DNA from 2 places in the Marinobacter sp. M-5 genome. Region 2 is predicted to be linked to the other one. Evidence: riboswitches for the same ligand, from Rfam matches in the RefSeq annotation. Region 2 holds a riboswitch; the other holds the start of a gene.
The links. A riboswitch is a leader RNA that binds a small molecule or an ion and turns the genes downstream of it on or off. The one in region 2 is predicted to bind cobalamin.

Region 1 (7,302 bases), 290 kb from region 2:
ATCGTCCATTGTTGTTGTCCCCACGCGGGTTGTTTGGATGTTATGACGGTACGGCGCTCTGGTATATTTTTCTAATCAAACTTTGGTATAAGTATTATCCATGAAGCTGAATTTACGAAGCGTGGACCTCAATCTGCTGCCGGTGTTCGACGCCATCATGGAGGCCGGCCAGCTGTCGCGGGCCGCCGATGCGCTGGGCATGAGCCAGCCCGCCATCAGCGCGGCCCTGCAGCGCCTGCGCCATACCCTGGGGGATCCGCTGTTTGTGCGCACCCGCCAGGGCATGATGCCCACCCCCCGCGCCCGCGAGTTGCACGCCAGCCTCAGCCAGCAGCTGGGCGCCCTGCGGGACACCCTGGACCCGGCCAACCGCTTTGTGCCGGCCACCAGCCAGCGCTGTTTTCGCGTGCTCAGTAACGATTACTTCGAGATGGTGGTGCTGCCATCACTGCTGACGCGCATCCGCCAGGAGGCGCCGAATGTGGTGGTGGAAGTGGCGCTGGCCGACGACAACATGCCCCGCAAGCTGACGACCGCACGAGCAGACATCGCGGTGGATGCCTTCGCCACGGAGAACGATCAGTTACGGCGACAGGTACTGCTGGAGGAGCGGTTAGTGGTGGTGGCGCGGCAGGGCCACCCGGTTATTCAGGGCAAATGCAGCAAGCAACAGTTCCTGCAGGCCGAGCATGTAGTGCTGCCGGACCGCAACCGCCGCCTGCCGCTGGATCAGATTCTCAATGAACCGGGCTGGCAGCGGCGCAGCGGCGCCCGGGTCACCCAGTTTGCCAGCATGCTGGCTACCTGCAGCCGCTCCGATATGATCGCCACGGTGCCCGAGCGCATGGCCCGCCAGTACGCCGGCGCCCTGGGCCTGCAGACGCTGGCATTTCCGGCGACCCTTCCGCCGCTGCCGGTCTACCTGCTGTGGGCGCCGGTGATGGACACCGACCCCGCCCATCAATGGTTCCGTCAGAGGCTGATGGACAGCCTCGGCGCCTGAGCGGCTACCACTCCAGCTGGGCGCCGGTCTGGTACTCGATCACCCGCGTTTCGAAGAAGTTCTTCTCCTTACGCATGGTGGCCTGCTCATCCAACCACGGCGACACGTTCTTCGCCCCCGGGAAAGGTTCGTCCATGCCCACGGTGCGGGCACGACGGTTGGCCACGAAACGGAACTGCTCGCTGTGGTACTCCGCGGAATAACCCAGGATGGGGTCTCGCAGGATGTAGTTGGCGTAGGCGGTCTCCGCCGCTTCGGACTCTTCCCACATCTGGCTGACCGCTTTGGGATCGAGGGTGATGTTCTCCTCTTCCAGAATCTGGTTCACCACCTTCAGGCCGAAGGAGAAGTGCATGGCTTCGTCCCGCAGGATGTACTGCAGCTGTTCGCCGGTGCCCCGCATCAAGCCGCGGCGTTGCAGCGCGAAGATGGGGCTGAAGCCGTTGTAGAACCAGGTGCCTTCGAACACCGCCGCGAAGAACAGGTAAGACATGACGAATTCCTCCAGATCGTCGCGGTTGCGCAGGTTCATGTCGGAACGCATGGCGGCATCCAGGCGGCGGTTGGCCATCTGGATCTTGCCATTAATGGCGGGCACCACGCGGTAACGGTTGTAGATCTCGCTCTGATCCAGGTTGAGGGTTTCGATGCAGTGCTGGTAGGCCCAGGTGTGCATGGCTTCCTCGTACACCTGGCGGGCCTGGTAGATCTGCAGCTCCGGCGCGCTCATTTTCTCCATCACCGCCAGGCCGATGTTGCGCATGGCCAGGATGTCGGACGTGGTGAGGTACGCCAGCACGTTCTCGTACACGTGCTTCTCCGGCGCGGTCAGGCGGTGGTGGTAGTCGTGAACGTCCTGGGCCATGTTCACGTCCAGTGGGGTCCAGTGGTTCTTGTTGGCGTTCATGAAGTACTCCCAGGCCCAGGGGTACTTGAACGGTGCCAGTTGGTTGATGTCGGTGTCACCGTTGATCACGCGCTTGTCGTCAACGTTGACGGGGGCCGGGCCGCTTGTGGCGGCCGGTCTGGTTTGGGTGTTTGGTTCGTCGTCCCAGTCCAGCATGGTTATGCCTCCCAAAGAAAAGTAAGTGGTTACTGACAGGCTTCGCAGTCGGGTTCGTCGATGCTGCACACCTGCGGCTGGGGTGCCATGGACAGCGACGCGGCGACCGGGGCGGATTTCTCGGCGCCGGTGGCGCCCAGGGAGCGCAGGTAATAGGTGGTTTTCAGGCCCCGTTCCCAGGCCAGTTGGTACAGCGCGTCCAGCTTTTTACCGCTGGGTTCGGCCATGTACAGGTTCAGGCTCTGGGCCTGGTCCAGCCATTTCTGCCGCCGGGCGGCGGCTTCCACCAGCCAGCGGGCGTCGATCTCGAACGCGGTGGCGTAGCGGGCTTTGAGTTCGTTGGGAATGCGGTCGATCTGCTGCACGCTGCCGTCAAAGTACTTGAGGTCGTTGACCATGACGTTGTCCCACAGGCCTTCGGCCTTGAGGTCACGCACCAGCGAGGGGTTCACCACGGTGAACTCGCCGGACAGGTTCGATTTCACGAACAGGTTCTGGTATGCCGGCTCGATGGACTGGGATACGCCGACGATGTTGGAAATGGTCGCCGTGGGCGCAATGGCCATCACGTTGCTGTTGCGCATGCCGTTGCGGGCGATCAGCTCCCGCACCGGGGTCCAGTCCAGGCGGGCGGTGGTGTTCACCACCAGGTCGCCGTCGCGGCGGGCGTCCTTCAGCAGGTTGATGGAATCAATGGGCAGAATGCCCTGTTGCCACAGGGAGCCTTCGTAGCTTTCATAGGCGCCGCGTTCACCGGCCAGCGTGGCGGAGGCGCGCAGGGCGAAATAGCTGAGCTGCTCCATGGCGGCATCGGCAAACTCCACCGCCTCCGCGCTGGTGTAGGGCAGGCCCAGCTGGTAGAGCGCATCCTGAAAGCCCATCAGGCCGAGGCCCACCGGGCGGTGCTTGAGGTTGGAGTTGCGGGCCTGGGGCACCGCGTAGTAGTTGATGTCGATGACATTATCGAGCATGCGCACGGCGGTGGTCACGGTGCGTTCCAAACGCTGCACGTCCAGTTCGCCATCGTGGATATGGGCGGCCAGGTTCACCGAGCCCAGGTTGCACACGGCGATTTCATCGGCGCTGGTGTTGAGGGTGATCTCGGTACAGAGGTTGGAGCTGTGCACCACCCCCTTGTGCTGCTGGGGTGAGCGCAGGTTGCACGGGTCCTTGAACGTGATCCACGGATGGCCGGTCTCGAACAGCACGGTGAGCATCTTGCGCCACAGCTGCTTGGCGGGGATCTTTTTGGACAACGTGATCCTGCCCTGCGCCGCCAGCGCCTCGTATTGCTCGTAGCGTTCGCGGAAAGCGTTGCCCACCAGGTCGTGCAGGTCCGGCACATCGCTCGGGGAGAACAGGGTCCAGTCGCGGTCTTCGCGCATGCGTTCGATCAGCAGGTCCGGCACCCAGTTGGCGGTGTTCATATCGTGGGTGCGGCGGCGTTCGTCACCGGTGTTCTTGCGCAGCTCAAGGAACTCTTCGATGTCCAGGTGCCAGCTTTCCAGGTAGGCGCACACCGCGCCCTTGCGCTTGCCACCCTGGTTCACCGCCACGGCAGTGTCGTTCACCACTTTCAGGAACGGCACCACGCCCTGGCTTTTGCCATTGGTGCCCTTGATGTGAGCGCCCAGCGCCCGCACCGGCGTCCAGTCGTTGCCCAGACCGCCGGCCCACTTGGACAGCATGGCGTTGTCGCGAATAGCGCCGTAGATGTCTTCCAGATCATCCCCCACGGTGGTGAGGTAGCAGGACGACAGCTGGGAATGGCGGGTGCCACTGTTGAACAGCGTGGGCGTGGAGGCCATGTAGTCGAAGGACGACAACAGGTTATAGAACTCGATGGCGCGCTCGTTGGGGTTGTCCTCTTTCAGCGCCAGGCCCATGGCCACCCGCATGAAGAACACCTGGGGCAGTTCCAGGCGGGCGCCCTGCCAGTGCAGGAAATAGCGGTCGTACAGAGTCTGCAGGCCGAGGAAGCCGAACTGCAGGTCCTGCTCGGGCTTGATCGCCGCCCCCAGGCGCTCCAGATCAAAACCCGCCATGGCGTCGTCCAGCAGTTCGTAGCGGATGCCGGCCCCGATAAAGGCGCTCAGGGCCTGGGGGTAGATCTCCGCCAGCGGCAGGCTGCGGGGCAGCTCCAGCGCCGTAGCATTTTCCAGTCGCAGTTGCTCCAGCAACAGCCGGGCGGTGACCGCGCTGTAATCCGGTTCCTGTTCGATGCGGCCGCGGGCGGTCATCACCAGCGCCGACAGTACGTCTTCCTCGGCGATGCCGTCATAGAGATTGCGCAACGCGTCTTCCACCAGGGTTTCACCGTCGATACCTTCCAGCCCTGCCGCGGCCTGCTCCACCTGCAGTTTCATCAGGCCCAGGTCCAGCGGTACGGTGTCGCCGTTGGCCTGTTTCACGGTCAGGTGCGGATGCGCTTCCATCGGCGCCTGGCGCGCGCGCTCACGGGCATGCTCTTCCCGGTACAGCACGTAGGCGCGGGCCACTTTCTGCTCTTCCGCCCGCATCAGCGCCAGCTCTACCTGATCCTGGATGTCTTCGATGTGGACCTTACCGCCGGCTTTCAGGCGCCGGCTGATGGCCTGGATCACCTGCTCGGTGACGCGCTGAACGCCATCGTGAATGTGGGCGGAGCCGGCGGCCTTGTCGCCCTCCACGGCGAGGAAGGCCTTGGTGACGGCCACACTGATCTTGGCGGAGTTGAATCCAACCAGGGTGCCGTTACGTTTAATGACCTGAAGGGTTTCGGTCTGGTTTGGCGTTGTGGTCTCGGGTTGAGAGGCAGGCTGGGCTTCGGCCAGGGCAGAGCTGGACATGTCGGTTCTCCTGAATACGCGTGGTTTCCATGTCCTTCGCGCAGGCAGAGAATCGGGTAGAGGGCATCGTCGGATTACGCTTGCGCTAATCCGACCTACGATTCTGCTCACCTTATACGCGAAGGTGCAGTTGTTTTCCCTGGCAGGTCTTCGGACTCAGGGGCGTGAACCGTGTGGTTCGGCCTTGCGTGGCGACTTCCCGGCGGTTGCCAGTGTCATAGTGCACGCTTGTTCCCCAATACCGCTGCGCGTCAGTTCCGGAGTTTCACCGGATTCCCGATACCGTCGGCGTGTTTACAAAACAAACACTACATCTGGTATTTGACCAAGGATGAGAACACTATATACATGAATATCAGACGCAACAAGGCACTTTTTAGCGACACACAGGTCACTGTGGGTAACGCTTCCATCACCAACAGGGGGACATTATGAGCCGACCGCTTTCGCTGACAGCCCTGGCGCTGGGGATCCTCATCGCGCTGCCCGCCGGGGTCTGGGCGGACACCCGCATCACGCCCTTTTCCACCATGGCGGATCTGGACGATGGCTGGGAACCGCTGGAATTCCCCAAGATTGATCGCCACACCAACTATCGCCTGGTGGAGGAAGACGGCACCCAGGTGATCGAAGCCAGCACCGACAACAGCGCCTCCGGCCTGATTGCCCGCCTGGATCTGGAGCCCGGCGAATCGCTGATGCTGACGTGGCGCTGGAAGGTGTCCAATGTCTTTGACCAGGGCGATGCCCGCAAGAAATCCGGCGACGACTACCCTGCCCGCATCTATGTGGCGTTCGAGTTCGAGCCGGAGAAAGCCAGCTGGTTCGAGCGCACCAAACGCAAAACCGTGGCCACCGTGTTCGGGGAGGAGCTGCCGGGCAATGCCATCAATTACATCTGGGCCAACCGGCTGCCACGGGGAGAAACCGTGGCCAACCCGTACTCGGAGGAAACCATGATGATCGCCGTGACCTCGGGTAACGAGCAGGCCGGTGAATGGGTAACGGTGAAACGGGATCTGGTAGCGGATTACCGCGCGGCGTTCGGGGAGGATCCGCCCCCCATACGGGGTGTGGCCATCATGTCAGACTCGGACAACACCGGGGAGTCGGCCACCGCCTGGTATGGTGATCTGGAACTGGGCCGCTGAGTTACGGCGGCAGGTCTTCGGGGAAACCGGGCAACACAAAGCCGGTGCTGAGCTTCCGGATCGGAGGAATCTCGCCCCGTTCCGCCAGCCGCAGGTAGGCGTCGTCGAACGCCTCCCGCAGGTCACTGGCGTCGTGGTTGACCAGTGAGAACAGCCACGCGGTGTTGCGGGTTCGCACTTCCGACTGCCGCAGCATTCGATCGGACGGCTGCCGCAGTATTTCCATCACCGGCTGCCGGTAGTCCAGCAGGTAATCGCCACGGTTGCGCTTCAGCATGTCGATGCCGGCGCGGTGGTTGGGGGCTTCGGTAATCTCGACGTTTTTTGCTGCCTGTAGCTTGTTCAGCAGGCCGCCGTAGGTGTAGCCACCGATCACGATCAGCCGGCGCCCCTCCAGATCCTTGAACTGAGCCAGCGGCGGCGTGCCCTCCACATACCAGGCGCTGAGCTGCACCGGTAACGGGCTGGCCCAGCTCTCCAGTACGTCATCACGCAGGCTGGGAATGCCGGTTAACCCGGGCCAGAGATCGACAGTGCCGTTCTGCAGGTACAGGTAGATCCGGCCAACCGGCAGGTAAACGAACTCCAGGGTAAAGCCGGCCTCAGCGGCCACTTTACGGGTCAGATCGATGAACAGGCCGGCGGCTTCGCCCTTGTCATTGCGGTATTCAATCGGTGGGAATTCGGCGTAGGCCACTTTCAGCACTGGCCGGGTGTCGGCGGCGGCGTGGGCCGTGCCCGACAGCAGCAGGGCCCCGCTTAACCATGCCATCAGCAGGATCACGCCAACACAGAACCGGTGCCACCGTCGGCCCATAACCATCGTCTTTTTGTTGTGGGTATCACCTTAGTCTAGCGCAGAATCACCAGAGGTTTTTCCGCGGTCTTGAGCATATTGGTGGTGGTGCTGCCGACCAGAAACTGACGAATGCGGGAATGGCCATAGGCGCCCATCACCAGCAGGTCGATGCCGTGCTCTTCCTGATAGGCGTGCAGGGTTTTTTCCACATCGCCGGCACGAATCGCCAGGTGCACTTCGCAGCCCTGCGCCGCCAGCAGGCGCTCGGCCTCCTTCAGTTGCTCCCAGCGATCGTTGGTGTCCGGTCCGATCATCACCAGGTGCAGCGGGAAACCCCGGAACACCGGGCTGCTGGCCAGCAGTTCCACCCCCTTGAACGCGGTGGCGGAACCATCGAACGCCAGCATCGCGCTGCGGGGCTCGGCGTAGTCGTCCGGAACCAGCATGATCGGCCGGTG
Region 2 (7,302 bases):
GCATCCGGGGTCTCGGCCATGATGGCGTTGGCGGTGCGCCCTTCCCAGGCTCCGAAACTGATTTCCCGCAGGCGATCATCCACTTCCAGCGGCAGCTGCCGGGCGGAAGCCAGCTCTTCCGCAAACCGGCGGCAGCGCAGCAGCGGTGAGGTGACCACCCGATCCCACTGATCCGTGGCGGTGATGGCCGAGCGCATCTGCTGCCAGCCCAGATCGCTGAGCGGGTCGTCCTGACTGCCCCGAAACATCGGGCCACCGGCGGGCTCGCCATGGCGGATCAGATCAACCGTTGTGGTGCTGTTTTTCATACGGATCCTTCAGGAGGTGGCGTTTTTATTGCTGACACCGGCATCGGCAAAGCTGGCCATGGTGTTGTGCAGAGCACAGGCTGACCGCAGCAGGGGAACCGCCACGGCCGCACCACTGCCTTCACCCAGGCGCATACCCAGATCCAGCAAGGGGCTGGCATCCAGCGCGTCCAGTATTCGGGCGTGCCCCGGCTCTGCTGAGCGGTGAGCGAACAGCAGCCAGTCCCGCAGGCCCGGCTGCTGGTGCACGCCGACCAGCGCGGCGACCGAGACAATGTAACCGTCCACCAGCACCGGAATACCCCGCGCCGCGCAACCCAGCAGGGCGCCGGTCAGTGCGGCAATTTCGAAGCCGCCGAGTGAGGCCAGAACCGTCAGGGGGTCGGTGCTGTCGCCGTGTCGTGCCAGGGCCCGAGCGACCACCTGAGCTTTATGGGAAACCCCCGCCCTGTCCAGCCCCGTACCGGGGCCGACCAGGTGTTCCGGCGTGGCCTTCAGCAGGGCGCAAGCCAGGGCGGCGGCACTGGTGGTATTGCCGATGCCCATGTCACCACCGATAAACAGCCGGCATTCTGCGTTGGCGGCACGCTCGGCCGCCGCATCGCCACTGGCCAGCGCGGCACACACCTGGTCTTCCGTCATCGCGTTGGTCACCGCCAGGTTGGCGGTCGCCGGCGCAATCTGTTCATTACGCACGCCGGGTAACCCCGGCACTTCGCCCACCGTGCCCAGGTTGACCACCTCCAGCAACGCTCCCAGCTGGTTTGCCAGAACGCTGATGGCCGCGCCGCCTCCGGCGAAGTTGGCGATCATCTGCGCCGTGACTTCCTGTGGAAACGCGGACACACCCTCTTCGCAGACACCGTGGTCGCCGGCGAATACGGTGATCTGCACCGGGTCCACTGTCGGTTGTTCCGCCCCTTGCAAGCCGGCCAACTGGATGGCCAGTTGTTCCAGCTGCCCGAGGGAACCCGGTGGCTTGGTCAGCACCTGCTGGCGCTCTGTTGCCAGCCGGGCACTCTGTGCATTGGGTGTGGACAGCCGCTGGGTCCAGCTTGGAGGCAGATTGGGCATGGGTAATTCCTGGCGGGTGAAAACAGGGAATGGTCTACCCCGCCCGAAAAGGTGTCAAGGCCGACAGTGACTCGGTTAAACTCCAGTCTGCTCAACGAATTCCTTGCTCCCAAGTTTTGTTTGCTTAAGAGAGATGCTGCCGATTTGAGCGCCTTTATGTTCTCTGTGATTGTGTGCCTTGCCGCCGTGTTGCTGGATCGCTGGCTGGGGGAGCCCCGCCGTTGGCATCCGCTGGTGGGGTTCGGGCGTGTGGCCACGGCGCTGGAGCGACGGTTGAACCGCAAGCCGGAGCAGGCAGGCCGCTCAATGGCTCTGGGGCTATTAGGGCTGCTGGCGGCTGTTTTGCCGGTGCTTATCCTGGCTGAGCTGCTGCGATTCACTCTGAGCGGATGGGCTTATCTGTTGTTCCAGACTGTGGTGTTGTATGCCGCCATCGCGATCCGCGGGCTGACAGAGCATGGCCGCGCGGTGTCAGACGCCTTGCATGGCGGTGACCTGGCGCTTGCGCGGGACCAGGTGGGCCGGATTGTCAGCCGCAAGGCCAGTGAGCTGGATGAGCACGGCGTCGCGACCGCGGCCAGTGAATCCATGCTGGAGAACGGGGCAGATGCGGTGTTTGCCAGCCTGTTCTGGTTTCTGGTGGCGGGTGTCCCCGGGGTATTGCTGCACCGGATGGTCAACACCCTGGATGCCATGTGGGGGTATCGCAACCCACGGTTTCTGTATTTCGGGCGGGCGGCGGCGCGGCTGGATGACGTGCTGAACTGGATACCGGCCCGGCTCACCGCGCTGACCTTCATCCTGCTGGGCAACACCTGCGCAGGGTGGCAGTGCTGGCGCACGCAGGCGGCGGTCTGGGACAGCCCCAACGCCGGCCCGGTGATGGCGGCGGGTGCTGGTGCGCTGGGGGTTTCGCTGGGTGGCCCGGCACCCTATGCCTCCGGTGTCAGGCCGCGGCCGGCCCTGGGCCGTGGCCCGGCGGCCACGGCGGCGACCATCGATGACGCCATCGGTCTGGTGCGCCGGGGCGTGTGGCTCTGGCTTGCTGTGCTGGGCACGGTGGCCATACTGTTTAATCTGGTTTCGGGGGGCGCGCTGTGAGTATGCCGGACAAGCCCCATCACGGTGGCCGGTTAAATGAGGCCGCGCGGCGCTGGGGCATTCCCCGCAGTGACTGGCTGGATCTGTCCACCGGCATCAATCCGCAAGGCTGGCCGGTGCCCGACCTGCCCGCAGACATCTGGCAACGGCTGCCGGAAAGCGACGACGGCCTGGAACAGGCTGTATGTCACTGGGCCGGTGCAGGGGAAAGCGCCCGTTGCGTGGCGGTACCCGGGAGCCAGGCGGCTATCATGGCGCTGCCTGGCCTGCGTTCGGTCTGCCGCGTGGGGGTTCCGCAGCCCGGGTACCGCGAACACGGTTACTGGTGGGCCCGCGCCGGCCATCAGGTGGTTCCTCTCAACCCGCAGCACATGGCCGGTGACGACGAACGCTGGCTGGATGAGCTGGATGTTGTGGTCTGGATCAACCCCAACAATCCCGACGGTCGGGTGATTCCTGCGGACCGACTTGCCCGCTGGTGTCAGCGGTTGCAGCAGCGCGGCGGCTGGCTGGTGGTGGATGAGGCCTTTGCCGACGGATACGACAACATCAGCCTGGCGCCGTATACCGGCATGCCGGGGCTGGTGGTGATGCGGTCGCTGGGCAAGTTCTTCGGTCTTGCTGGGGTGCGGGCCGGCGCAGTGTTGACGGAGGTGCCTGTTGCCGCAGCGCTGGAGGATGCCCTTGGTCCCTGGCCGCTGAGCGGCCCTGCCCGCTACGTGATGGCAGCGGCGCTGGCGGACGTCCCATGGCAAGCGGCAACCACACAGCGGCTGCAGCGAGACAGCCGCCGTCTGCATGAGCTTCTGGCCGGACACGGCTTGCCCGGCAGCCAGGGTACGCTGCTGTTCCGCTACCTTGCGCATCCCCGCGCATTGGCGATCACCGAGTCACTGGCCAGCCGGGGCATTCTGGTGCGTTCCTTCGATGCTCTCCATGCCCCGGATTCGCTGCCGGCGCTTCGGCTGGGGCTGCCCGGTCACGAGGATGAGTGGCAAACGCTGGCGCGGGGGCTGGCGGCTCTGGCAAATGTGATTGACCAGTGAGTGAGCAGTTGCTAGCCTTGCCGCTCGTTTTCAGGTGCTGCCGTGTAACGCTGCACGGAGTGAAACGGGAAGCCGGTTAAAGTCCGGCGCTGCCCCCGCAACGGTAAATGAGTTACAAGCGATCGAACGCGCCACTGTGCCTTGTGCATGGGAAGGTGATCGCTCCGGTTCATTCAGGTGAACCGCTCATAAGCCCGGAGACCGGCCTGTTAACACACCAGACGCTGCGGAGGGCAGCGGCGGTGGGTGAACCCAGCCTGTGTTCCATTCGCGGGCCGTCTCTGCCCACCTCCGTTCTGAACAGACCCTGTCTGTGCTTCGCAGCACCATAAAAACAAACCATACGGGTGCGTATGGTGTGCTAGCGAGTTCTCAATATGCGTTTTTCCAAGGCCATGCCGGTGCTGTTGGTGTCCGGCGTTCCTCTGGCGTTTTTGCCCATGTCCCCGGTGTCTGCTGATGATACCGCCACCTCCGAACTGGATCCTATTGTGGTGACTGCCACGCTTGGCCCCCGAACCATCGGCGAGAGTCTGTCGTCGGTGACGGTGGTAGAGGAAGACGCCATTCGCCGCCAGGCCCCGGTTGAATTCAAGGATCTGCTGCGCGGCCAGCCCGGTGTTGATGTGGTCACCAACGGTTCTTATGGCAAGAACACCAGCGTTTACACCCGGGGCACCACCACCGATTCCACCGTGTTTTTGATCGATGGCGTGCGCCTCAGGTCCGCTACCAGCGGTGGTGCCCCCTGGCAGTACTTCCCCACCGATCTGGTTGAGCGGGTGGAAATCGTGCGTGGCCCCCGCAGTGCGCTCTACGGCGCAGACGCGGTCGGCGGCGTCATCCAGGCTTTTACGCTGGATCCCGACTATGGCCGCAAAGGCTGGGTCGAAACCGGCGCCGGTAACTTTAATACCCAGAAAACCAGTGCCGGCGCGTCCGCCAGTGTCGGATCCACCCGCTTCAGCCTCAGTGGCCTGCATCAGGAAACCGACGGCACCGCCGTTGTGGAAGGTGGCGAAGACAAAGGCTTTCGCAACAGCGCAGGCGTTGGCCGTATCGTGCACGAGTTGCCCAATGGCGGCGAAGCCAGTGCGGTGATGGTGCAATCCGAAGGCAGCACCGCGTTTGACGGGGGTGACTCCGACTTCCTGATCCGCACGGTCGGGTTGCGGCTGGACACTCCGATCAGTGACTACTGGAACAGTTCCATTCAGCTGTCGGAATCGACCGATGAGCAGGATAACTTCTTTGACTTTGGTGACACCTTCTTCAACACCAAAACCCGCACCGCCCGCTGGGAAAATACTTTCACTGCCGGAGTTCACGAATTTGCGGTCGGGGGTGAGCTGCAATCCGATGAAGTGGACAGCTCCATCGAGTTCGATGAAGACAGCCGTTCCAACGCGGCCCTGTTCGGCCAGTTACGCCTCAACTTCGGGCCAACGGATGTGCAGCTGTCTCTGCGCGGCGATGACAACGAAGCCTATGGCCGTCAGGAAACCGGTGGCATTGCGCTCGGCCATTCCTTTGACCGCTCGCATCGGGTGCGCGTGAGCTACGGTACCTCGTTCCGGGCACCGACCTTCAACGACCTCTATTACCCGCTGGAGGTCTTCAGTTTCGGCGGAACCTACGCCGGTAACCCGGACCTCAAGCCCGAGGAAGGCCGCAGCGGTGAGATCGGCATCAGCGGTCGGTACGAGCGCTGGTATTGGGATGTGGCCGTGTATCAGCTGGATGTGGATGACCTGATCGATCTGCAGTCTGACGGCGGCGACCTGCGCCCGGTGAACGTCAATGAGGCGCGGATTCGCGGCATCGAACTGGGTTCCGGTTTCCGCGCCAACGACTGGGACCTGGCGGTGAGTCTCACCCTGCTCGATCCCCGTGATCGTGACACCGACAACCGTCTGCGCCGACGCAGCCACCAGTCCCTGCGAGTGGATCTGGACCGGGCACTGGGTGCCTGGACCCTGGGTGGCACCGTGCAGGCCAGCGGCTATCGCTACGACGATGCCGCCAACGAGGACCGTTTGCCGGGCTATGCCACACTCGATCTGCGGGCCGGCTGGGAGTTTGCCCGTGACTGGCATGCCCGCCTGACGCTGCAGAATGTCACCGACAAGGAATACGCCACGGCGTTGCGTTTTGACGGCGCTGACTACCTGGCCGCCGGCCGGGCCGGTTTCCTGTCGGTTCGTTACGACTTCCGATAACCTTCACAAGAAGGATTCCGACCGGACCGCGCCATGCCCAATGCCCTCAGAACACTGACCTTTACCGTGACCGGCGCGCTGACCCTGTGGCCGGCACCGGTGCTTGCCGGCCCGGTGTGTGCCACGGATGATACCGGCACCGAAGTCTGCCTGGCGCAGCCGGCGAGTCGCATCGCGGCGTTGTCTCCCGGCGCCACCGAACTGGTCTGGGCCGCCGGTGCCGGCGACAAGGTGGTCGCGGTGGTGTCCTTCAGTGATTACCCGGACGCCGCCAAAGAGGTCACTTCCGTGGGCAGCCACACCCGCATGGATCTGGAGCGGCTGATGCAACTGCAGCCGGATCTGGTGATCGGCTGGGTAACCGGTAACCCGCCGGAACAGCTCGAAGCCCTGGCGGAACTGGGGTTGCCGGTATTCTCCATTGAACCCCGCACCTTTGAGGCGGTATCCCACACCATCGAGCGGCTGGCCACCTTGGCCGGCACCGAAGCGGACGGGTTCGCGGAAGCCGGGCGCTTCCGCCAGGGCATCGCCGGGCTGGAACGCGAATACCGTGATGCGGAGCCGGTGCCCGTGTTCTATCAGGTCTGGGACGAACCCCTGATGACGGTGAACAACGAGCATCTGATCGGCAAGGTGATCACCCTGTGTGGTGGCGTCAATGTGTTTGGCGATCTGGATCGCCTGGTGCCACGGATCAGCCCGGAGGCGGTGATCGGTGCCAACCCGGAAGCTATCCTCGCTGGCGGCATGGGGGAAGAGAACCGGCACTGGCTGACCCGCTGGGAGGCGTTTCCCGGTATCGAGGCCACCACTCGAGATAACCTTTATTTCATTCCGCCCTCCCTGGTGCAGCGCCCGACGCCGCGCCTGCTGGAAGGCTCCCGACTGTTCTGCCAAAAACTGGACGAAGCCCGTGGCAAGCGCTGAGCGGAGGCCATCGTCATGAGCCGGCCGTTGCTCAAGCCGCTGCTGATTCTGGCGCTGGCGAGCCTGGCGGCCATGGTGCTGTCGGTGGGTACCGGCAGCGTCAGCGTGGCGCCGGGACAGGTGCTGGCGGTGCTACTGGGGGAGGGCAGTAACCTCGAGCAGACCCTGGTGCTGGAACTGCGCCTGCCCCGCACCCTGTCGGCATTTGCCACCGGCGGACTGCTCGCCGTGGCCGGGGCATTGATGCAGGTGCTGCTGCGCAACCCGCTGGCCGACCCCTACGTGCTCGGTCTGTCCGGCGGCGCTGCTGTGGGCGCGCTGTTGGCGATGCTGGCGGGGCTGGGCGGTTTGATCGTGTCCGGTTCGGCGTTTGCCGGCGCCCTGCTGGCGACCCTGATGGTGTTCGGCCTGGCCCACGGTACCGGCAGCTGGACCCCGTCGCGGTTACTGCTTACCGGTGTGGTGGTGGCCGCCGGTTGGGGCGCGGTGATCACCCTGATGCTGGCCATCAGCCCGGCCCAGCGTCTGCCGGGCATGTTGTACTGGCTGATGGGGGATGTGTCCTACGCCCGCTCGCCGTGGCCGGCGCTGGGTTTGCTGTTTCTGGTGTGTCTGCTGGTGCTG

Region 1: linked by a shared signal. The riboswitch ahead of R0125_RS12340 (ribonucleoside-diphosphate reductase subunit alpha) and the one ahead of R0125_RS11130 (TonB-dependent receptor domain-containing protein) in region 2 are both predicted to bind cobalamin.

The regions. Positions count from the first base shown of each region.
Region 1 is NZ_JAWJEK010000002.1:669,993-677,294, reverse strand. Features, by position in the region: gene R0125_RS12355 (sterol desaturase) at 1-9, opposite strand, end outside; gene R0125_RS12350 (LysR family transcriptional regulator) at 101-1,003, shown strand; gene R0125_RS12345 (ribonucleotide-diphosphate reductase subunit beta) at 1,008-2,066, opposite strand; gene R0125_RS12340 (ribonucleoside-diphosphate reductase subunit alpha) at 2,096-4,894, opposite strand; cobalamin riboswitch at 5,018-5,222, opposite strand; gene R0125_RS12335 (DUF3047 domain-containing protein) at 5,326-6,045, shown strand; gene R0125_RS12330 (substrate-binding periplasmic protein) at 6,047-6,862, opposite strand; gene R0125_RS12325 (universal stress protein) at 6,898-7,302, opposite strand, start outside.
Region 2 is NZ_JAWJEK010000002.1:384,750-392,051, reverse strand. Features, by position in the region: gene R0125_RS11150 (alpha-ribazole phosphatase family protein) at 1-308, opposite strand, end outside; gene cobT (nicotinate-nucleotide--dimethylbenzimidazole phosphoribosyltransferase) at 318-1,382, opposite strand; gene cbiB (adenosylcobinamide-phosphate synthase CbiB) at 1,539-2,483, shown strand; gene cobD (threonine-phosphate decarboxylase CobD) at 2,486-3,529, shown strand; cobalamin riboswitch at 3,545-3,754, shown strand; gene R0125_RS11130 (TonB-dependent receptor domain-containing protein) at 3,907-5,748, shown strand; gene R0125_RS11125 (cobalamin-binding protein) at 5,782-6,678, shown strand; gene R0125_RS11120 (iron ABC transporter permease) at 6,694-7,302, shown strand, end outside.